One region of the Paenibacillus sp. p3-SID867 genome, then DNA from elsewhere that is predicted to be linked to it. Evidence: riboswitches for the same ligand, from Rfam matches in the RefSeq annotation. Region 1 holds a riboswitch; each other region holds the start of a gene.
The links. A riboswitch is a leader RNA that binds a small molecule or an ion and turns the genes downstream of it on or off. The one in region 1 is predicted to bind cyclic di-AMP.
Positions count from the first base shown of each region.

Region 2: another riboswitch for cyclic di-AMP. It lies ahead of M4D81_RS33490 (C40 family peptidase); the one in region 1 lies ahead of M4D81_RS21335 (TrkH family potassium uptake protein).
Region 3: another riboswitch for cyclic di-AMP. It lies ahead of M4D81_RS12765 (hypothetical protein); the one in region 1 lies ahead of M4D81_RS21335 (TrkH family potassium uptake protein).

Region 1 covers NZ_JAMBDM010000010.1:201,411-207,984, reverse strand. Annotated here, with positions in the region: gene uvrC (excinuclease ABC subunit UvrC) at 1-1,157, shown strand, start outside; gene M4D81_RS21340 (CPBP family intramembrane glutamic endopeptidase) at 1,129-2,817, opposite strand; cyclic di-AMP (ydaO/yuaA leader) riboswitch at 3,110-3,254, shown strand; gene M4D81_RS21335 (TrkH family potassium uptake protein) at 3,320-4,660, shown strand; gene M4D81_RS21330 (potassium channel family protein) at 4,677-5,351, shown strand; gene M4D81_RS21325 (LysR family transcriptional regulator) at 5,388-6,305, opposite strand.
Region 2 covers NZ_JAMBDM010000036.1:15,715-22,288, reverse strand. Annotated here, with positions in the region: gene M4D81_RS33510 (copper amine oxidase N-terminal domain-containing protein) at 1-88, shown strand, start outside; gene M4D81_RS33505 (YwhD family protein) at 190-708, opposite strand; gene M4D81_RS33500 (M1 family metallopeptidase) at 856-2,847, shown strand; gene M4D81_RS33495 (hypothetical protein) at 2,859-3,686, shown strand; cyclic di-AMP (ydaO/yuaA leader) riboswitch at 4,007-4,146, shown strand; gene M4D81_RS33490 (C40 family peptidase) at 4,150-4,623, shown strand; gene M4D81_RS33485 (C40 family peptidase) at 5,070-5,543, shown strand; gene M4D81_RS33480 (GNAT family N-acetyltransferase) at 5,684-6,184, shown strand; gene M4D81_RS33475 (c-type cytochrome) at 6,346-6,574, shown strand, end outside.
Region 3 covers NZ_JAMBDM010000005.1:227,819-234,392, reverse strand. Annotated here, with positions in the region: gene M4D81_RS12780 (serine hydrolase domain-containing protein) at 1-492, shown strand, start outside; gene pruA (L-glutamate gamma-semialdehyde dehydrogenase) at 565-2,112, opposite strand; gene M4D81_RS12770 (proline dehydrogenase family protein) at 2,314-3,234, shown strand; gene M4D81_RS12765 (hypothetical protein) at 3,295-3,759, opposite strand; cyclic di-AMP (ydaO/yuaA leader) riboswitch at 3,892-4,065, opposite strand; cyclic di-AMP (ydaO/yuaA leader) riboswitch at 4,602-4,770, shown strand; gene M4D81_RS12760 (hypothetical protein) at 4,905-5,315, shown strand; gene M4D81_RS34790 (potassium-transporting ATPase subunit F) at 5,470-5,544, shown strand; gene kdpA (potassium-transporting ATPase subunit KdpA) at 5,575-6,574, shown strand, end outside.

The sequences.
Region 1 (6,574 bases):
TGCAGCGCAACAAATCCGTTTTTCCGTTCTACGGCGATGCGCACAGCGACTTTATGTCTTTTATTGCCCAGTATTACAGCGATAATCCTGCATTGCCGCAGGAAATTCTGCTGCCTGAGCCTCTGTTGATAGACGAGGCTGGTTCGGAGTCGATTACGGGAACGGCTGCGGATGCAGGTGTGCGAAGCGCAGAGGAAGCCGTGGATTCGGCGAATCCGCTTTCCGCAGGGACATTGGATGCGCAGCAGGCTGCCCTTGCCCAGGCACAGGAGGAGCAGGCGGAAGCTGCGGGCATCGTGGATGCAGCCGGAGGGGCTGCCGCCCTGCAGGAATGGCTCGGCGTGAAGGTGCATGTGCCGCAGCGAGGCTTGAAGAAGCAGATGGTGGGCATGGCATCGGATAATGCGAAGGTGTCCTTGGACGAGAAATTCCGCTTGATTGAACGCGATGAAGAACGCACCTCGGTTGCCGCGGCGAATCTGGGCGAAGTGATCGGCCTCCAGTCGCTGAACCGGATCGAGGCATTTGATAACTCGAACATTCAGGGGACCAATCCGGTATCGGCCATGGTTGTATTCACCAATGGGAAACCGGACAAGAAGGAATACCGGAAGTACAAGATCCGTACCGTGCTGGGACCGGACGATTATGATACGATGCGTGAAGTCATCCGGCGGCGGTACGAGCGCGTCTTGAAGGAGAATTTGCCGCTTCCCGATCTGATTGTGGTCGATGGAGGGAAGGGGCAGATTTCCGCCGCCATCGATGTGCTTGAGAATGAGCTGGGGCTGTTTATCCCGGTCTGTGGGCTTGTGAAGGATGCCAAGCATAAAACAGCGCAGCTCATGGTCGGAGACCCGCCGGAGCCGGTTACGCTTCCCCGGGACAGCCAGGAGTTCTATTTGCTGCAGCGCATTCAGGATGAGGTTCACCGGTTTGCGATTTCCTTCCACCGCGAACAGCGCGGCAAATCGATGGTATCCTCCAAGCTGGATTCCATTCCGGGCATTGGAGAGAAGCGCCGCAAGCTGCTGTTAAAGCATTTTGGCTCAGTCAAAAAAATAAAAGAGGCTTCAGTCGAAGACTTCAAGCCCCTTTCAATCGGTGAGAAATTAGCAACGGAAATTCTTAATGCACTTCGTGAGGAGGAGTCGTGACATACGGCTTCTCTTTTTTTGTTGGATTGAAACGGTAAATCGCAAAGGCGACCATCGCCGGAAGCACCATGTAGAACGCACCCATCAGCAAGTTGCTGGTATCCTTGAGCAGGATCAGGCTAATGCCCATCAAGATGCTATTAAAGATGACGTGGGAGAACATGGCCGCCAAATACCCGTATTTCAAAAAGATGTAGCTGAACAGCAAGCCGATGATAACCAGTTCAATGGGCCGGGAAATAACAGGGTATATCGGATAGAGTGTATGCCCGAGCGCCCAAATGATCGAAGTGATCAAACTGGCCACGAACGTATTGCGGACGATCTTTTTCAGCATTTTGATGCCGAACAGCCGATAGACGGCCTCCTCGGATATGCCGGCCAGCCAGGCCATCAGCGGAAAGAGCCAAGGATAGAGCATGTTGTAAGGCGACTGTGTGGCATCCGTAGTGGACCATGTATTCAAGGTCAGGCCCAGAACGACAAAGATAATGGATTGGACCCCAAGCAGGATGAAAGCCCACATATACCCCAGCTTCATGCTGTCCAGCACATAATGACCGTATCCGGGTTCTTTGGCGCGCGGCCAAGGATTGAGCCCGTCTTCTTTGAGCCATAGCCCGCTGCCCCCGACAAGGGAGAAGTAGAGCAGAGCTGAGAAGATGAGCGAATAGACCGCATAGAAAATCATCATCCCGAGTATGCCGGTTTGCGACATCCCCTCGGATTTGAAAACGGGAATCAGATTGTACGTATTCAGCATCTGAATGACAAACAGTAGCGCCGATAGGAACAGGCCGCGCTTAAACGACGTGTAGGCTCTGGTCTTCACGCTGTACACAATCGCAAGTATGCCAAGGATGAGGGTGAACAGGCCATACCCTGCGAGCGTCAGCAGCGTGGCATCTTGGGTCTGCTTGTTGACATAGGCGGAATGGGCGGCCGGGACCGAAAAAGATGGCTCATAGGAGCGTAATTTCCCCTGCTCGAAGGTGAAACGGTGCTCCAATCTGGAATCGCCGATCTTGGATTCCGGATCCACATACCGGAGCCGGGGTTCCCCTTCCCGGGTAACCAGCTCCAGTTGCGAAGGATCATAGCCCGCTCGCTGGAGCCAAGGCTCAGCGAGAGCCTGCTTCTCGGCTAATGACATGCCGTCCTCGACGACAAGCAGCATCTGCCTTTGTACATCGCCCTTGTTCAGCTCAATCCGGTCATAGCTGGAGCGGGTGTAATCGTATGAGAAGCCGACGATGCCTGAATTTTGCATGTGCACGTCCACGTTGAGGGCATCGCCGCCCGGCTCGCTGAAGCGAACGCGGTATACGTCATAGGGATATTTGGCTTCATAGGTTTTGTTGTATTCCGAAAGTCTTTTTTCCTTCGCCAGATATCCGTAAAGTTCCGATTTGGATTGATATGTAACCAGCGTGTCATCCGTTTTTGCAGCCGTAAACTGCAAAAACTCCTGAGCAAAGCTTGAAGCCGCTTGCCGAGCCTGCTCCTTGGATATGATATTCGGAGATGCCATCTCGGTAGAATCCGAATTCGTCGACGGAAACACCTGAAATAATAGGAACAGAATCAGGCCGACTGCGGCAGGCGCGATGAGCTGCTTCAGATTGGGTTTCAGCTTCAAGGGCTCTCTTGCACGATTCATGAAATTCCTCCTCTAAGAAAGTTGATACTCCCACTGGTATTCGATATGCCTGATTAAGAACGCATAGAGTCAATATAACATAGTTATGAAAGTCATAAGCAGCTTATCCCAATATCCCGGAATAATGAAACAAATCGATGAAAATGAATGAAAGGTTTCGAAAACGTTAGAGAACCCTATGCTTGTATTCTTGAATATGCCCAATTCGCGCTCTTTTAAAGATTTTTTGGGTGAAAAACGGCATTGGGTTACGTACCGGATTGCGTTATAATCACATCATGCTTCAAGGAACTGAATATTCCAGCCGAATTTCGTACTGAAAATGGGGGAACCATGTAATTGGGGTGAATTTCATTATTCCCAGAATAATGAATAGGGCGACCTGTGAAAATGCCCGAATCCGTCAGCTAACCTCGTAGGCTGCAGCACAGGAACCAGACCGTAAAGGGCACTGCGTTTTCCAGTGTCTTTTTTTCTTGATTTTTTTTAAGAAGGTGACCGATTGAACTCTAAATTGAACTGGCTCAGGTTGTCTCCGCCGCAGATTCTCGTGCTTGGTTTCGCGGCTATTATTTTCATCGGGACGGCGCTGTTAATGCTGCCGATATCCACAAGTACAGGTGAACCGCTGGAATTTATCGATGCCTTGTTCACTTCGACATCGGCAACTTGCGTAACGGGGCTGGTTGTGGTGGATACAGGAACGACATTCAGCTCCTTCGGACAGATCGTGATCATGCTGCTGATTCAGATCGGCGGGCTCGGATTCATGACGATGGCCACTTTGTTTGCCTTGGCTCTCAAAAGGCGCATATCGCTCAAGGATCGCCTCATTCTGCAGGAAGCGATGAATCAGTCCTCGATGGAAGGAATCGTAAGGCTGATTCGCAGAGTGCTCCTGTATTCCCTGATCATCGAGGCCTGCGGTGCCTTGATTCTATCGATCCGCTGGGCGTTTGACATGCCGATCGGCCAAGCGATTTATTATGGTGTTTTTCATGCGGTCACGATGTTTAACAACGCCGGTTTCGATTTGTTTGGCGATTTTCGGAGTTTGACCGGGTATGTCTATGATCCTGTAGTCAACGTTGTCGTGATGTTTTTGATCGTCTCGGGCGGCATCGGTTTTATCGTATTATCCGATCTGATTGATTTCCGGAAACAGCGGAGACTTTCCTTGCACTCCAAAGTAGTGCTCACCATGACGGCTACCTTGCTGCTGGTTGGATTTATCGTCATTCTTATTTTTGAATTCACCAATCCGAGGACGCTCGGCTCCCTGAATTGGGGCGGAAAATTCTTCGGCGCATTATTCCAATCCGTAACGCCGCGTACAGCTGGCGCGAATACTATAGATATTACGGGGCTTAGACAGGCCACGCAATTTTTTATCGTTATTCTGATGTTTATCGGAGCATCCCCAGGGTCAACCGGGGGTGGTATCAAAACAACAACCTTCACCATTATGGTGGGGGCGGTCATCGCCATGATGCGCGGGCGTGAGGACATCGTCATGTTCCGTTATCGCCTGGCCCAGGAGCGGGTGCTGAAGGCACTGACCATTGCATTACTGGCACTGCTGCTCGTTCTAACCGTATCGATGATTCTGTCGACGACAGAGGAAGGGGACTTCCTGGAGATTCTATTCGAAACGACGTCCGCCTTCGGTACGGTGGGTCTATCCATGGGCTTAACGCCTGATCTGACAGTGTTCGGGAAGGTTTTGATCAGCATTACGATGTTTGCAGGGCGGTTGGGGCCTTTGACGCTTGCTTATGCACTGGGGCCGAAAAAGGGTAAAGAATTATATCGTCATCCGGAAGGCAAAATGATTATTGGATAAGGAGTACTGGAGAGACATGAAACCAAAGCAATTTGCAATCATCGGTTTGGGACGATTTGGCGCCAGCCTGGCGCTTGAGCTGATGGAACAGGGATATGAGGTGCTCGGCATCGACCGAAATGAAGAGGTTGTCGAGGATATGAGCGAGCTGCTGACACACACGGTGGTAGCGGATGCTACCGATGAAGAGGTGCTTAAATCGCTCGGTATCCGTAACTTCGATTGCGGCATTGTTGCGATCGGAAACGATATTCAGATGAGCATCTTATCCGCCATCTTGTTGAAAGAGCTTGGTGTCACCATGGTCGTTGCCAAGGCGATTTCGGTGCTGCACGGCCGGGCGCTGGAGAAACTGGGCGTGGACCGGGTGATCTTTCCGGAACGGGATATGGGGATCCGGGTAGCTCACCAGCTGGTCACGCCCAATCTGCTTGACTATATTGAATTATCCAAGGACTATCTGATTGTGGAGATGACGGTCACGGACTGCATGGACGGAAAAACGCTTAGCGAGCTCAATACGAGAGTTCGTTACGGTGTCAGCGTGGTGGCCCTGAATAAACAATCCGGCATCATCGTAGCGCCGACAGCCATGGACGTGGTGAACTCCGGCGACATTATGGTCGTTATCGGTTCGAATGATAATGTGGATCGCTTTGAGTCTGAGGTCGTGAATATGCTCGAAAAATAAATATAGAAGAAAAAAACCTGACGGTCATGCATATCGTCAGGTTTTCTTGGTTTTATCCTCCTCCAGCTTACGGAACAGAATTTCCGTTTCGTCAATCCAGCGGCTGGCTGCCTTGCTTAAATCCGAGGCTTGGCCGTAGATCAGCGAAGTCGTCCGCCGGGTTTCGATGAGTGCCGGAATATGAATGTCGACAAGCCCGTTATCGGATAGCAGCTGCGGCCTGAGATAGGATTTGGGCAGAAGTGCGGCCGCCTTGCAGGTCGGGATGAGCCTGACGATCGCTTCGAAGGAGTCGATCTCCATCCGGATATCCGGCATAATGCCCCAGCGGTGGAACAGGTCATCTGTCAGCTTGCGGTACCAGGTTCCAGTCGAGAAAATGATCATCGGCAAGCCTTGGAGCTGCTCGATTCCAACATCGTCGAGCTCCGCCAGCGGGTGTGAAGATGGGATGACAAGCTCCAGATGGTCATCAAACAACGGGATGCAGTTTAATCCGGGCTGGTTGATGGAGGAGGCGACAATGCCGACATCGACGCGTTTATCTCTTACATAAGAAACGATTTCATGGGTCTTGCCGGTAATCAGCTTGATTTCGGCCGCGGGATGTCGCTCCATGAATGCGTTAACGAGCGGGGGCAAGGTCGTCTGAAGGGTGGTCAGGCTGGCCCCCAAGTTGATCGAGATCTGATCCCCCTCCCGGTAATGGGCCAACGTTTGCATGAATTTGATCTGCTGCTGCCGCTGCTCCAGGGCAAAGGTGTAGACAATCTGTCCGATGGAGGTAAGCTCCAGCCGTTTGCCCCGGCGGTTGAACAGCTGCAGCCCGAGCTGGTCCTCCAGCTTGGCTATTTTCCGGGACAGGGCCGGCTGGGACAAGTTAAGCAGCTTGGAGGCCTGGTTTATGCTGGATTGCTCTACAACGACGGCGAACATGTCCAGTTCTTCGAACATAAAATTCCTCCTATATAAAATAGACATGCGTGCAAAACATTGCTTATGCGTATAGATTATAACGATTAATAATTATATTGCAATTCCATTATAAGAAAAAAAGGAGTAACATGAAACATGACACAAGTTGTTCACACGATTGCCGAAATCGGCAGCTTTTTGTCGTTGCAACGGTTTAATGTTAGTTCATAAAGGTCGGTTTAGATGCCGAGTGGCTTCCTGATTCACTTCGTAATCCAAAGCGGGCCTTGTGAACAACCTCTTTAGGA
Region 2 (6,574 bases), on a different contig from region 1:
CGGATATGCCGGCGGGAAGCTGACGTTCCAATACAACAATCCGTTTCTCGATCAAAAAGAAAAGCTGACCTACACCCTTCCATTCTAATCGATATGCAAATAAGTAGAAGACCGGCCGGATTCATTTACGAATCCAACCGGTCTTCTTCATGTTCGTCCTTTTTGGAAAGGCTTCTTTAATTTATTGTATCATTCCGCTGTCTGAAGAGCTTCCCTGAATTCCTCTGGCGATGCATTCCACCATTCCTCGTTACGCGAAATCAGCAGCTCGCGCAGTGCCTTCTTCTCGACGTCGCCAAGACCATCCAGAATGATCTTGCGCTTCATCGCCGCATCCATTTTATTCACATGATCGGCGAGGATCTTCCAGCCGCGACGGGCCTCCTGGTCGATCCACATTTCACAGGCGGTCATGCCTGCATAATGCTGTCCTTCCGCCGTACGATCTACAGCCACCCACACGATCCATACCTGTCGTCCATTGGGCACTTCATCCCGGTTCATGCTGAAACGGATACCCTTCTCCACCTTACTCTTGGCATGCATGGCCCCAATATCCACTCGGGCCTCGCCATTATCGATAATGACGGGTGACAGACTGTTCAGATCGATGGAGCCTGATCCAAACCCTTTATGCTTACTCTTGCTATTAATAATATTCAAAGCAATCGGTTTCTTCGCACCCTGCTTCTGCTCTTCATTCTCCACTGCTGCCGACCTCCTATATCAGAGCCGATCCTTACGTATCAGCTGCTAAATTGATAACCATGTCCCAATAATTTTATTTTAACTAATAATCCCCCAAAAGCAAACATATACATGCACTAGATGCTTGTCAACGGGAGGTTGTTCGATATGGTCCCACCACGTGCCAAAGTCTTTCTATCATCCCTGCTTGCCCTAGGTTTGCTTGCAGGATCGATGCCGATATTTCTGAATCCAGGGTCCTCAGCGTCTGCTCTTGCCCCAAATGCGGGCAAGCCCTCCGCCTCTGCCGTGGAGAAGGCCCCGCTCTCACCGCCTAAGGTGCAGCCTAATATTCCCGCTCCGGCCTTAAGCGACCGGCTGGTGGAATATCATATGGATGTTCGGTACGAGCCTGAGGAGAACAAGCTTAAGGGCAAACAGACACTCACTTGGACTCATCCAGGCAAAAAAAGCGTAAACGAGCTGTACTTTCATCTGTATCCCAATGCTTTTGCTTCCAATGATACGACTTTTATGAAGGAATCAGGCGGCAGGCTTCGTTCCGATCCCATGCCAGATGACGGATACGGCTCCATGACCATTACCAGCGTGAAAACAACCGAAGGACTGGCCCTGACCCATCGCCTTCAATTTGTTCAACCCGATGACGGCAACATCAAGGATCACAGCCTTGCCAAGCTAAGGTTGCCTAAACCCATCAAGAGCGGGGAGAGTGTTACCATTCATTTGGAGTTCGAGGTGGAGCTTCCCAAAATATTTGCCCGCATGGGAACCACCGAGAATTTTATTATGGCTGGCCAATGGTTTCCGAAAATTTCGGTCTATGAACCGACCGGTCTTCGCGGAAGAGCAGAGGAAGGCTGGAATCTTCATCAATACCACGGCAACTCCGAATTCTATTCCAACTTCGGCATTTACAGCGTTCGCATTCGAGTGCCCGAAAATTACATTGTCGCCGCGACCGGATTCCCTACCAAGCCTGCCCAAAAATCAAACGGGGAAAAAATTTATCAGTTTTACGCGGATGACGTGCATGATTTTGCCTGGTCGGCATCGCCAAACTTTGTCACGGCAGAAGAAGCATTCTCCGCACCTGGCGTACCTGGCGTCCGCATCAAGCTGTATCTCGATCCAGCCCATAAAGACTTAAAGGAGCGTTACTTTGATGCCGCCAAGTCGGCACTCGCTTCGTTTGGAAAATGGTACGGAACCTATCCGTATTCCACGTTGTCCATCGTCGTACCGCCTGAATCGGGCAACGGTGCAGGCGGCATGGAATACCCGACGCTGGTCACAGCCTTCGGTGCCAAGAACGATTCGCCGGGATATGAACTGGAGCGGACCGTTATTCATGAGATCGCCCATCAATATTTTTACGGAATGATTGCAAGTAACGAATTTGAGGAAGCGTGGCTGGACGAGGCCTTTGCGACCTATGCAGAAGAACGAGTGATGGAAAAAGAATACGGGATTACCTCCAATACGGCGGCTCAGGGAGCATCCATTACTTCCCCTGCACCGCTGAAGATGGAATCCTGGAAATACAGCTCTCACGAAAACTACGCACTGAATGTTTATACGAGGGGCAAGCTGGTGCTGCAAGGCATCGAACGGCAGGTCGGTCCACAGATGATGGGCAAGATTATGCATACCTATGCCCAGAAATACCGTTTCAAGCATCCAACCACATCTGACTTTCAGAAAGTCGTCGAGCAAGTAAGCCAAACGTCCTGGCAGTCGTATTTTGACCAATATGTATATGGAAGCCAGATGGCGGATGTCGCCATCGACGTGATCAAAACCAAAAATAAAGGCACGGCTGAAAATCCTCGGTATGAGTCCACGGTTCAGATTACGAGCAAGGACGGGGATATCACCGATGTGCCGATCGTGTTCGCCTTTGAGGACGGCAAAACGGTGGAACGAACCTGGAGCGGCAAAGACGGAAAAGTTGCTTACACCCTGGAGTACAGCTCTCCGCTCGCCTGGGCCATGGTTGATCCGAAGTACTCCATCGTCCTGGAGAATAAACACATTAATAACTATATGAAGGCAGGAATGGATCCGACGGTGGTTACACGCTGGAATCTCAGTATTACCAAGCTTGTGGAGACGCTGTTCGGCAGCCTGTCATGGTGAGGGGGGAGCACATGAAAAGTTACGCAGGCCAAGGGTGGATCAGTGTTAAAGACCAGCTATACGTCTTGATTCTGCTCTTCTTATACCGTTTGCTGTGGGGATATTGCCTGTACCGACTCGTAAAATCGGCAGTCGTCCCCCTTCTAATGCGATATCCGGATGCCGCTCCTAACGAGCTCAGCCGTCTTTTATTCTTCTACGAGGGCGAGATGAGCCTGTCCTTGAGCAGCACAGTACACACCTACGGATGGCTTCTGGCCGGTTTGCTTCTGATCCGGATGGTCCTCACCCCGCTCATTCGGGCCGGCATCTTCTACAACCTTCACCAGGAAGCCAAGGGCGAGCGCGGTTTATTCTTCTTCACTGGCATGCGGAAACTGTGGAAACCCGTAACGCTATTCTATCTGGTTGAGCTTATTCTCACCTTCGCGCCCGGTTACTGGATTCTGCCCAAAATCCTCCCGATTCTGCTGAATGGAATTCAGGAGCCTGTACTGCTGCTTCATGCACTGCCCTATGCAGCTGGCTGGTTCTTGTACGCCTATCTGATCCGCCTGTTTTTGCTCTATATGCAATTTGGCCGTACCGGCGATTCCAGCATGATCAGCTCTATCCATGCGCTCTTCCGCCGCTTGGGCACAGCAATGCTGTTATCCATCACCATCGGCGGATCCGCCTGTGTCATTCTGCTGCTCCTGAGCTCGGCCTCGCTCTTCTGGGCCGGGTTGATCGGCTTAATTATTCAGCAGGCCTCTTATTTCCTGAATGGACTTTTCCAAATTTGGGCAATGTCCGCTCAATATCATTTGTGGAGAGATTCCTGCTCACAGCATCCTTAATGGTTACAATTTGGCACCTAAAATAATGAAACACGCTCGCGAATAAGCTGTAATCAGAAGCGACACGTTTCTATCCCGCGCTAGATTTTACAGAGAATAAGAGTTCATTTATCCTTAATATTACAAATTTCTGAACGCCATATTACAAAAAAACCTGTTCCCTTAAGATGGGGACAGGTTTTTTTGTTTAAAAATAATGTTTCCTCGTTTGCCAAATTGTTAATACTCTGCTAAAATAACGAATATGTTAGTAACAACTTTGTCATCTTTACTGTAACTTTTATGTTGGAACGTCAAACGTCAATGAATGGGTTCATCAACATTTTAAGGAGCCGAATTCCCATAACGATATGGGAAGCGGGGGATCCGTTTTGGGTGAATTGATCTCGCAAGAGAGGGATCATAGGGGACCTTCAACCGAACCCTTAAGCTAACCTCGCAGGCAATGGAAGGAGCTTTTGTTTTGAAAAAGAAGTTAACGGCTGTTTCTCTAGGCCTCGCACTCGCACTCACATTAGGGACCGGAAGCGCTTTCGCCGATTCCAAATTAAATACTGCAATCAAACCAGCCATTGGTGTTTCTTACAAAACAGGTGGAACTACAACGAATGGATTTGACTGCTCCGGATTCACCAGCTATGTTTACAAGAAGCTTGGTCTTAGCCTGCCCCGTACGTCTGCAGCTCAATACAAAGTAGGTACGGCCGTATCCAAGAGCAAACTGAAAGCTGGCGATCTCGTGTTCTTCAACACATCCGGTAGAGGTGTATCTCATGTGGGTATTTATGTCGGGAGCGGCAAATTCGCTCATTCTTCATCTTCGCGCGGTGTCATTATCAGTCCTCTGAGCCAGAGCTATTACGCCAACCGATATGTAGGCGCTAAGAGAATTATGAGTCAGAATACGTACAAATCTGTAGCTGTGAACTACAATTAATGTTGGAACTTAATTGACTTACTCTTACAAGAAAGCCCTGGGTTTATGAGATTGTGCCGATCTCATCCAGCGGCTTTTTTCTTTTGTTGATTGTGTGTATACCTTTATAACGTTCAGCACAGCAAAAAAGTTCCCGCTTTTTCGAAAAAAAATGAAATTTATTATACAAGTTCACTTCAGTTCCACTTCGCTTCGCCATGTCTTCACATCATCTATCCTTTATTTACCCTTCTCTCTCGTCATTAAACACCCATTTTGGAAAAATATTGATTTTCCTTGGTGCTTCGACAGTTAATGCTATTGAAAAATAGCGAAATCCATCAAGAAATAATTGCCAATCTCGCTTGCGGTCTGATAGAATGGAGCAGTAACAACTTTGTCATTAATGTAAGTGCTTTAATATATAGATTGCTATGCCTCCCGGCAACGAAAAGGAGCTTTCCATGCTGAAGAAAACATTATCGACAGCAGCCCTAAGTATCACGCTGTTGTTCACTTTGGGCGTTGGCAGCGTGTTTGCTAATGGTGCGCTGGATCAGGAAATCGATAAGGTTCTAGGTACAAGATACAGCTACGGTGGTACAACCACGAGCGGATTTGACTGTTCCGGCTTCACCATGTACGTTTACGCTAAACTCGGTCTAAAGCTCCCGCATCAATCCGGCTCTCAATTCGACATGGGGACAAGCGTGTCCCGTAAGGAGCTGCGCGCTGGCGATTTGGTGTTCTTTAACACATCGGGCCAGGGCATCTCCCACGTCGGCATTTATGTCGGCGATGGCAAATTCGCCCATGCTTCCTCCAACCGCGGCGTGGTTATCAACCGCCTGGCAGAGGATTACTACGATCAGCGATACGTCGGTGCAAAGCGTATCATGAGCGATGATAAGTATGAAGAGTCGGTCGGTGAATCATCCTAAGCTGTAGAGGCTAATCTTCCCTATACATACTGCTTGCCCGTTAAAGGAGCCCTTACCTCTCTTTTGCGGGCTTTTTTGATGCGACTTGGATGTTCGTAATATGATTATTATTTTATGCAGACGATAGGAGGACTTCGCAAATGGATGCCACACCGATTACATTTCACACCGTAGTCATGCGTGAAGAGCACGCCGAAGAAATATGCGCTTGGGCCTACCCTCCTCCCTATAATATCTATGGCTTTCTTCCCTGGGAGCAGATGAAAGGGCTTGAGGTGGAGTTTGGCGATCCGGACATTCGCCAGAGACAGTACCTCTCGGTACTGGATGAGCGGGAGGCCCTCTGGGGATTTGCCCAGCTGTTTCCGATGCATGAGGTTACACGAATCGGACTTGGCATGCGTCCTGATTGGTGCGGGCGTGGAATGGGTAAACGATTTATGCAGACGATTGTCCGGGAAGCCAGACGGAGGCGGCCTGCCGACGAAATTGACCTTGAGGTAATGACCTGGAATGAGCGAGCAATCCGCGCTTATCAAAGGTCAGGCTTTCACATCACCGATACGTATGAGCGGCTTACGCCAACGGGCAATGCCCTTTTCCACTGTATGGTGTATGAGCCCCCGACAAATGAGGAATAGTAATCTTTGTCTATATGAAAAAGCACAATTTTGTGTACTTTTTATGAAGCCGCGCCGTATAGTTGCTTTTTTTGTCACAACTGGCTATGCTGTCTATGGATGTTGGTTTATAATGGAGACAAGTGCAAAAGTGCAGTATACATAGAAGGGACGATATGACGATGCAAAAATGGATCATGAGCGGATTGTTCTTCGTCGCATGTGCGTTGGCTATCGCGCTGATGTTTACGCTCCCAGGTAAGGAACAGGTAGCTCAGGAAGAGAAGCCGACCATGCCGGAAGTGACTCTCGATGCAGCCGCAGCGGAAGCCACACTGAAAGCAAGCTGCATTAGCTGTCACGGCGACCAACTTCAAGGCGGCGCTGGACCGGCTTTGAATCAAGTAGGCG
Region 3 (6,574 bases), on a different contig from region 1:
CCTTCGATGAGGCCTGATGCGCTGCCGATCGACACCGGAGCGGAGGCTTCTCTTACCGAAACGATGCAAGCGCTGAAGCTGGATCCGCCAAGCGATGAGTCGGCATCCCCGGTCGAGAAGGACGTCTCCGGGATCGTCTATGATCTCGAAGAGAATGAGGCGAAGCTGCGTTCGTTCTCCGTCCGGTTTGAAGAAAACGGCGCGGTAATGGAGCTTGAGGGGGAACACGGCGTCAATTCGGTTGTCTGTGGTCGCAACGCGTGGAAGACGGGAACCACGAAGCTGATCATGATGGCGGATAATGAATATGCTGCCTCCATGACCTGGAAGGATGAACGGACGTTGAAGCTGACCATCCGACTGACAGAGACGCCATTCTACTTAACCACGGAATGCACCTTTGGTGAGGAAGGCATTCGTCTTGCGCACTGGATGAATCAATCGTTCGAGGGCAAGGTGGTCCGGGAGATTAAGGGCAAGGTTAAGGCGTAAAGACGGTAAAAGAATCGCTGTACATAAAGAAACCTCTCCATTGTCATGGAGAGGTTTCTTTACATGGCGTAATCAGAATCGCTCCGATACCGCCTTCGCCTGTGTGAACAGGAGCAGGTAGTCGCGCCCGCCGGCTTTGGAATCGGTCCCGGACATATTGAAGCCGCCGAACGGGTGGATGCCTACCAAGGCGCCGGTGCATTTCCGGTTCAAATACAGGTTGCCGACATGGAAGTCGCGCCGGGCTTGCTCCAGGTGCGCGCGATTGTTCGAGATCACCGCGCCGGTCAGCCCGTAGTCGGTATTGTTGGCGAATTGGATCGCTTCATCGAAGGAGGCTGCCTTCGTGAAGGCCACGACCGGACCAAAGATTTCCTCCTGGGAAATACGAGCGGTGCTGGCGACGTCCGCGAAGATCGTCGGCTGTATGAAATACCCCTCCGGATCGCCGGGAAAACCGCCGAGGACCAGCCTGCCTTCGCTTTTCCCGATTTCGATATAGTCGAGAATTTTACGGTACGCCTTATCGTCGATGACGGGTCCTACCTGAGCCTCGGCATTGGAGGGGCTTCCGATCACCAGCTTCTTGGAGCGGTCAATCACCTTCTGCAGCACGATATCATAGACGTCCTCGTGCACGATGGCTCTGGAGCAGGCGGAGCATTTCTGCCCGGAGAAGCCGAATGCAGAAGCGGTAATCGCGTCCGCCGCGAGCTCCAAATCGGCTTCGTTGTCCACGATGATTGCATCTTTCCCGCCCATTTCGGCGATGACGCGCTTGATCCATCGTTGCCCCGGCTGCGTCTTGGCCGCGCGTTCCTGAATCCGCAGTCCGACGTCGCGTGACCCCGTAAAGCTGATGAACCTGGTCAATGGGTGATCCACCAAATAGTCGCCCACTTCCTGACCCGGGCCAGGCAGGAAATTAACGACTCCCGGAGGCAGGCTGACCTCTTCCAGTAGCTCCACGAATTTAGCGGCTATGACCGGGGTGGTGCTGGCCGGCTTCAGCACAACGGTGTTGCCGGAGACGATGGCAGCCGTTGTCATGCCGGCCATAATCGCTAGCGGGAAGTTCCACGGCGGAATGACGATGCCGACGCCAAGCGGGATGTAATAGAGATGATTCTCTTCCTCCTCGTGGACCGTCAGCGGCTGGGGCGCGCTCAGGCGCTGCATTTCGCGTGCATAGAATTCCATGAAATCGATCGCCTCGGCCGTATCGGCGTCGGCTTCGGCACGCGTCTTGCCGGCTTCGAGAGTCATGAGTGCGGAGAACTCGAGCTTGCGCCGCCGCATGATCGCCGCGGCCTTGAACAGATAGCGTGCCCGTTCGCTCGGCTCGGTGTGCTTCCACGTCTCAAAGGTATGCGCTGCCGTCTGAATGGCTTGTTCGGCAAGCTCGGTATCCGCCTGGGACACGACGCCGATGACTTGGCGTTTGCGCGCCGGATTGACCGAATTTGCGGTGCGCTCCGTATGGATTTTGGCACCGCCGATGACCAGCGGGTACGATTGGCCAAGCTCGGCTTCGACCCCGGATAACGCCGCGTCGTATAACTTGTTGTTCCATTCGTTGTTGAAGTCCATAAATGGTTCGTTCCGAAAAGATGCTCGCATGGGGAGGCCCCTCCTTAACATGATATGAATCGAAGCTTCTGGCCAATGGTCCAGCTGCGAATGCGTCATGGTGGCATGGTTAGGAACTCCTGGTGAAAACCTCTATGTAAGATATGTATGTCTTCCTGCATGCCGTCATGATTTTTGCATATGAGTTAGATAGAGTGCATTTTTGGTTTACCTTGCAGAGGGGGCGCGCGCATGGACGGAACCGAGCTTTACCGCAAAGTGATCCTGACGGTGTCCGGCAATAAACTCGTGAAATGGTTGTCGATCAAGTACGGCCGGAAATTGGCGGGCCGATTCATTGCCGGCGATACCTTGGATGAGGCGCTGGATGAAATCGAGAGGCTGAACGCGAAGGGCATTCTTGTCACGCTGGACCATCTGGGGGAGGGCATCCGGACGCTGGACGAAGCAGCCGGGTATCGGGAGGAATATTTGAAGCTGGTGGAAGGGATCGCGAGGCGTGGAGTGCAGTCGAACGTATCGCTGAAACCGACGCAGATGGGCATGGCGCTGGATCTGGAGAAGGCGTACGAGAACATCAAAATGGTGGCGAAAAAGGCGAAAGAGCACCGCAATTTCGTTCGCCTGGATATGGAGGATTCGCCATACACCCAGGCGACGATTGATATGACGCTGCGGCTCCATAAGGAGGGGCTGACCAACGTGGGGACCGTAATGCAAGCCTACTTGTTCCGTACGGAGGAGGACGTCAACAATTTGATGCATGCTGGCGTAAATCTGCGGTTGGTCAAGGGGGCGTACAAAGAGCCGGGAACCATCGCCTTTCAGCAGAAGCGGGAGGTCATTGACAACTATAAGAAGTTGATCAAAATGCATTTTGATCAGGGAGCCTACGTCGCGATTGCTTCGCACGACGACAACATCATCGACTGGGTGAAGGTGTTTGCCGAGCAGAGCCGCATAGGCAAACAGGAATTTGAGTTTCAGATGCTGTACGGGCTGCGGATGAACGATCAGGCTGCGCTTGCGCAGGACGGCTACCGTATCCGGTGTTATATGCCCTACGGAACGATGTGGTACCCGTATTTCACCCGGCGGCTGGCAGAGAAGCCGGCCAACCTGATGATGGTGCTCAAAAATATGTTCAAGTGAGCGGGGGAAAACAGCCAATTGCAATGGAAGCGAGAACGGTAGCTCTTTCTAGCAGCTGTCCTAGAAGGAATAATACGCCTCCGAGCAGTCCATCAGGAAGGAACGCTCCAGCGGCAGGCTGCCTAACCGCTTCCGGGTGATGTGCTGTTGCAGATTGGCCTCCAGATCGGCGAGGGCCGATACGGCGAGCTGCATTCGTACGGATCCCCACTGCTGCTGCTTCTGGGCATAGCGAACGGCCTCGGTCACGGGCATACCTCTCAGCCTCGTAAAGACGGATGCCCAGCGGACCAGATCCGCGAATTCTCTTGTGCTTGGAAGCGCATATTCGGCATACCCGGCCGCGTCTTTACAGCTGATTTTGAACAACCCGCAGTTCCAATCTCGGTCGCTCCAGGGGATAAAGCGTTCAGCCGAGCCCCGGTCGAAACGATATATCTCCATGCAGCGGATGAGCTCTGCATTTAATGCAGGCGATGTGGTTTCGATGACGGGGGCCAGTGCGGCCTCGATGAGTTTCGTCATGGTCTACGCTCCTTTATAGGAATGTTATATGCACGGCAAAAAGGCCCGGTGAGCAGAGTAACCCCGCTCTCCAGGCCTATTTATCGTTAGAGGCCCTGCTACAGTGGCCGCTTCGCTTAAGGCTCGGGTGGTGTTCTCTCTCAAATCGCGCCTACGAGGTTAGCTGACGGATTCGGGCTTGAGAGCACCCTACCGCGATGCCTGATCATCAGGCCTGCGGATTCACCCCATTCACCAACAGAAGCTCCGTTGGCGGTTTTGGTTCCCCCGTCTCCCGATCTGTCGAGAGCTCAGCGTAAACGAATGTTTCGAATGATGGATGAATCATACGCCGGAGGACTCTAAAAGTAAATGGCCATATTGAACGGATACATTCCGAAAATCGATGAAAACCGTAAAAGAAAACGCTTACATTCGGTCGTGACATCTATTATCATGGCAAAATCTCGGTATCTCGATAGATTGCGATAAATACAAGAAAACAAGAGAAATACATAGTATAGAGCAGAATTCAGGAGATAATGGAGCGAAATCGGTCAGATCCTGTTCGACATAAGGCTACATGTGTTTTTGCTCACATTTACTTCCTGCAAGGCCGGACGTATGATACGAACTATGAATTGACGGACATCGGCGGTTGGCATACAGGCAGCCGTTCCATGAAGACCTAAAGGCTGTGTGAGAGCTGCCGTGCTCTTTATGGATCGAATCTCGGGCGAGGGCAACATGGGCCTTCGCTGGAAATGCAGGATGATGCGACTCTCACCGCTCGAACCTGAAGCTGTGCTGTTTTGTCGGACCTGGATGTTAGTCAATGGCTAATAGAATAACATGCTACTCGTTTTTAATTTTCGCTGAGTCCTTGAATGGAAAAGGAACGGGGGAACCAGTCGGGAGATGCATTTGATCTCTCAGGGGTGAATCCCATGGACAAGATAACGGTCTATGGGTAGGGCGACTCTCACGCCCGAATCCGTCAGCTAACCTCGTAAGCGTATCGAGAGAGGCAACGATTGTCGTGGACTTGGGCCACGGTGTATTTCACCGTGTTCTGATGAAGAAGCCTGCGGGAAGAGTTCTTCTCTTTCCCCAGGCTTCTTTGTTGTTGTCTTCTCTTTCTGAACTTTTTAGGAGGAGAACAAAAGATGGAGAAACCGCAGGAGTTTATCCTGGTATCCGCGCCGAACAAGGCCGGGGAAGAATTTATCCGCCAGCTGATCTATATGCGCATTTCGTTTGCGGCCATAGCCAACAACCGGGTTGAGCAGGAGAGGCTGCGAGAACTAGGCTGCACCAACATGATTCTTATCGATACAAGGGATGAACAAACCTGGATCATTCCCGAGTTTCCCGTCAGCAAGGTGTATTTGTTCGAAAGCAGCTTGAACCTGTGCTGCCGCTATTTACGGATCTGCCGGACATGGACGACGGAGTCGATTTATGTGATTACCCATTCCAGCAATCCGCGATTGATATACAAGGGACTGGGTGCCGATGTGGTGCTTCATACGAACCATCATCAGGTATCCTTCCTGATTACATCCATTGTCAGCTAAGCTTCTTGGCTGATGTGACCATGAGGTTTTAGGAGGTTGTATTCATGCAGGATTTATATATGGTGCTTATCTTGGGAGGAACCTACGGACTGCTCATGCTGTTTATGTCCTGGTGCGGACGGGTCATTTCGGAACCGGAGGTGGATTAGTCGTGATGATCATTTTAATATGCACGCTCTTTATTTTTCTATATTTGATTTATGCGCTGATTCACCCTGAAAAATTCTAGGGGAACAGCTGAAGGAGGAAGGCATTCGTCATGGGCATTTTACAAATTGCCATCGTTATACTCGTTCTGGTGCTGCTGGTAAAGCCGCTCGGAACTTATCTATATCAGGTGTTTCGCAATGAGGGGAATGGAACGGATAAATGGTTCTCCTGGTTGGAGAAACCGATCTTCGCACTGATTGGCTTGAAAGAACGCAAGGGAATGACATGGAAAGGGTATGCCATCAGCTTTGTGATAACAAATATCGTGCTCGTCGCGGCGGGGTATTTGATTCTGCGGATGCAGAGAGTATTGCCCTTCAACCCGAACGGTATCGACAATATGGAATCGACCTTGTCATTTTCTACGATCATCAGCTTTATGACCAATACGAATCTTCAGCATTACAGCGGGGAGTCGGGATTATCCTATATGGCCCAGATGGCCGTCATTACGATGATGATGTTCACGTCCGCGGCGACCGGGCTGTGCGTGGCGATTGCGTTTATCCGGGCGGTGACCAGCAAAGGTACAACCGTTGGCAACTTTTTTGAGGATTTCGTCAAAGCCCACACCCGGGTGTTCATCCCGGCCGCATTTATCATTGCGATGGTACTGGTTGCGCTGCAGGTGCCGCAGACTTTGCAGCCTACGCTCAGCGTCACGACGCTTCAAGGAAGCGAGCAGCAAATAGCTGTAGGGCCGGTGGCTGCACTGGAATCGATCAAGCACCTGGGCACCAATGGCGGCGGGTTTATGGGGGTGAACTCGGCGCATCCGTTCGAGAACCCGTCCCCGCTGACCAATGTCATCGAAATCCTGTGCATGTGGAGTCTTGGGGCGGCGCTTCCGTATACATTTGGTTTGTTCGCGAAGAGCCGCAGACAAGGATGGATCATCTTCTCTGTGATGATGACCTTGTTCATCGGATTTCTGTCGCTGAACTATGCGGCTGAAACCAATGGCAATCCGGCGTTGAATCGGCTGGGCATCGACGCATCGCAAGGCAGCATGGAGGGCAAGGAAGTTCGGTTCGGGGTCGCCCAATCCT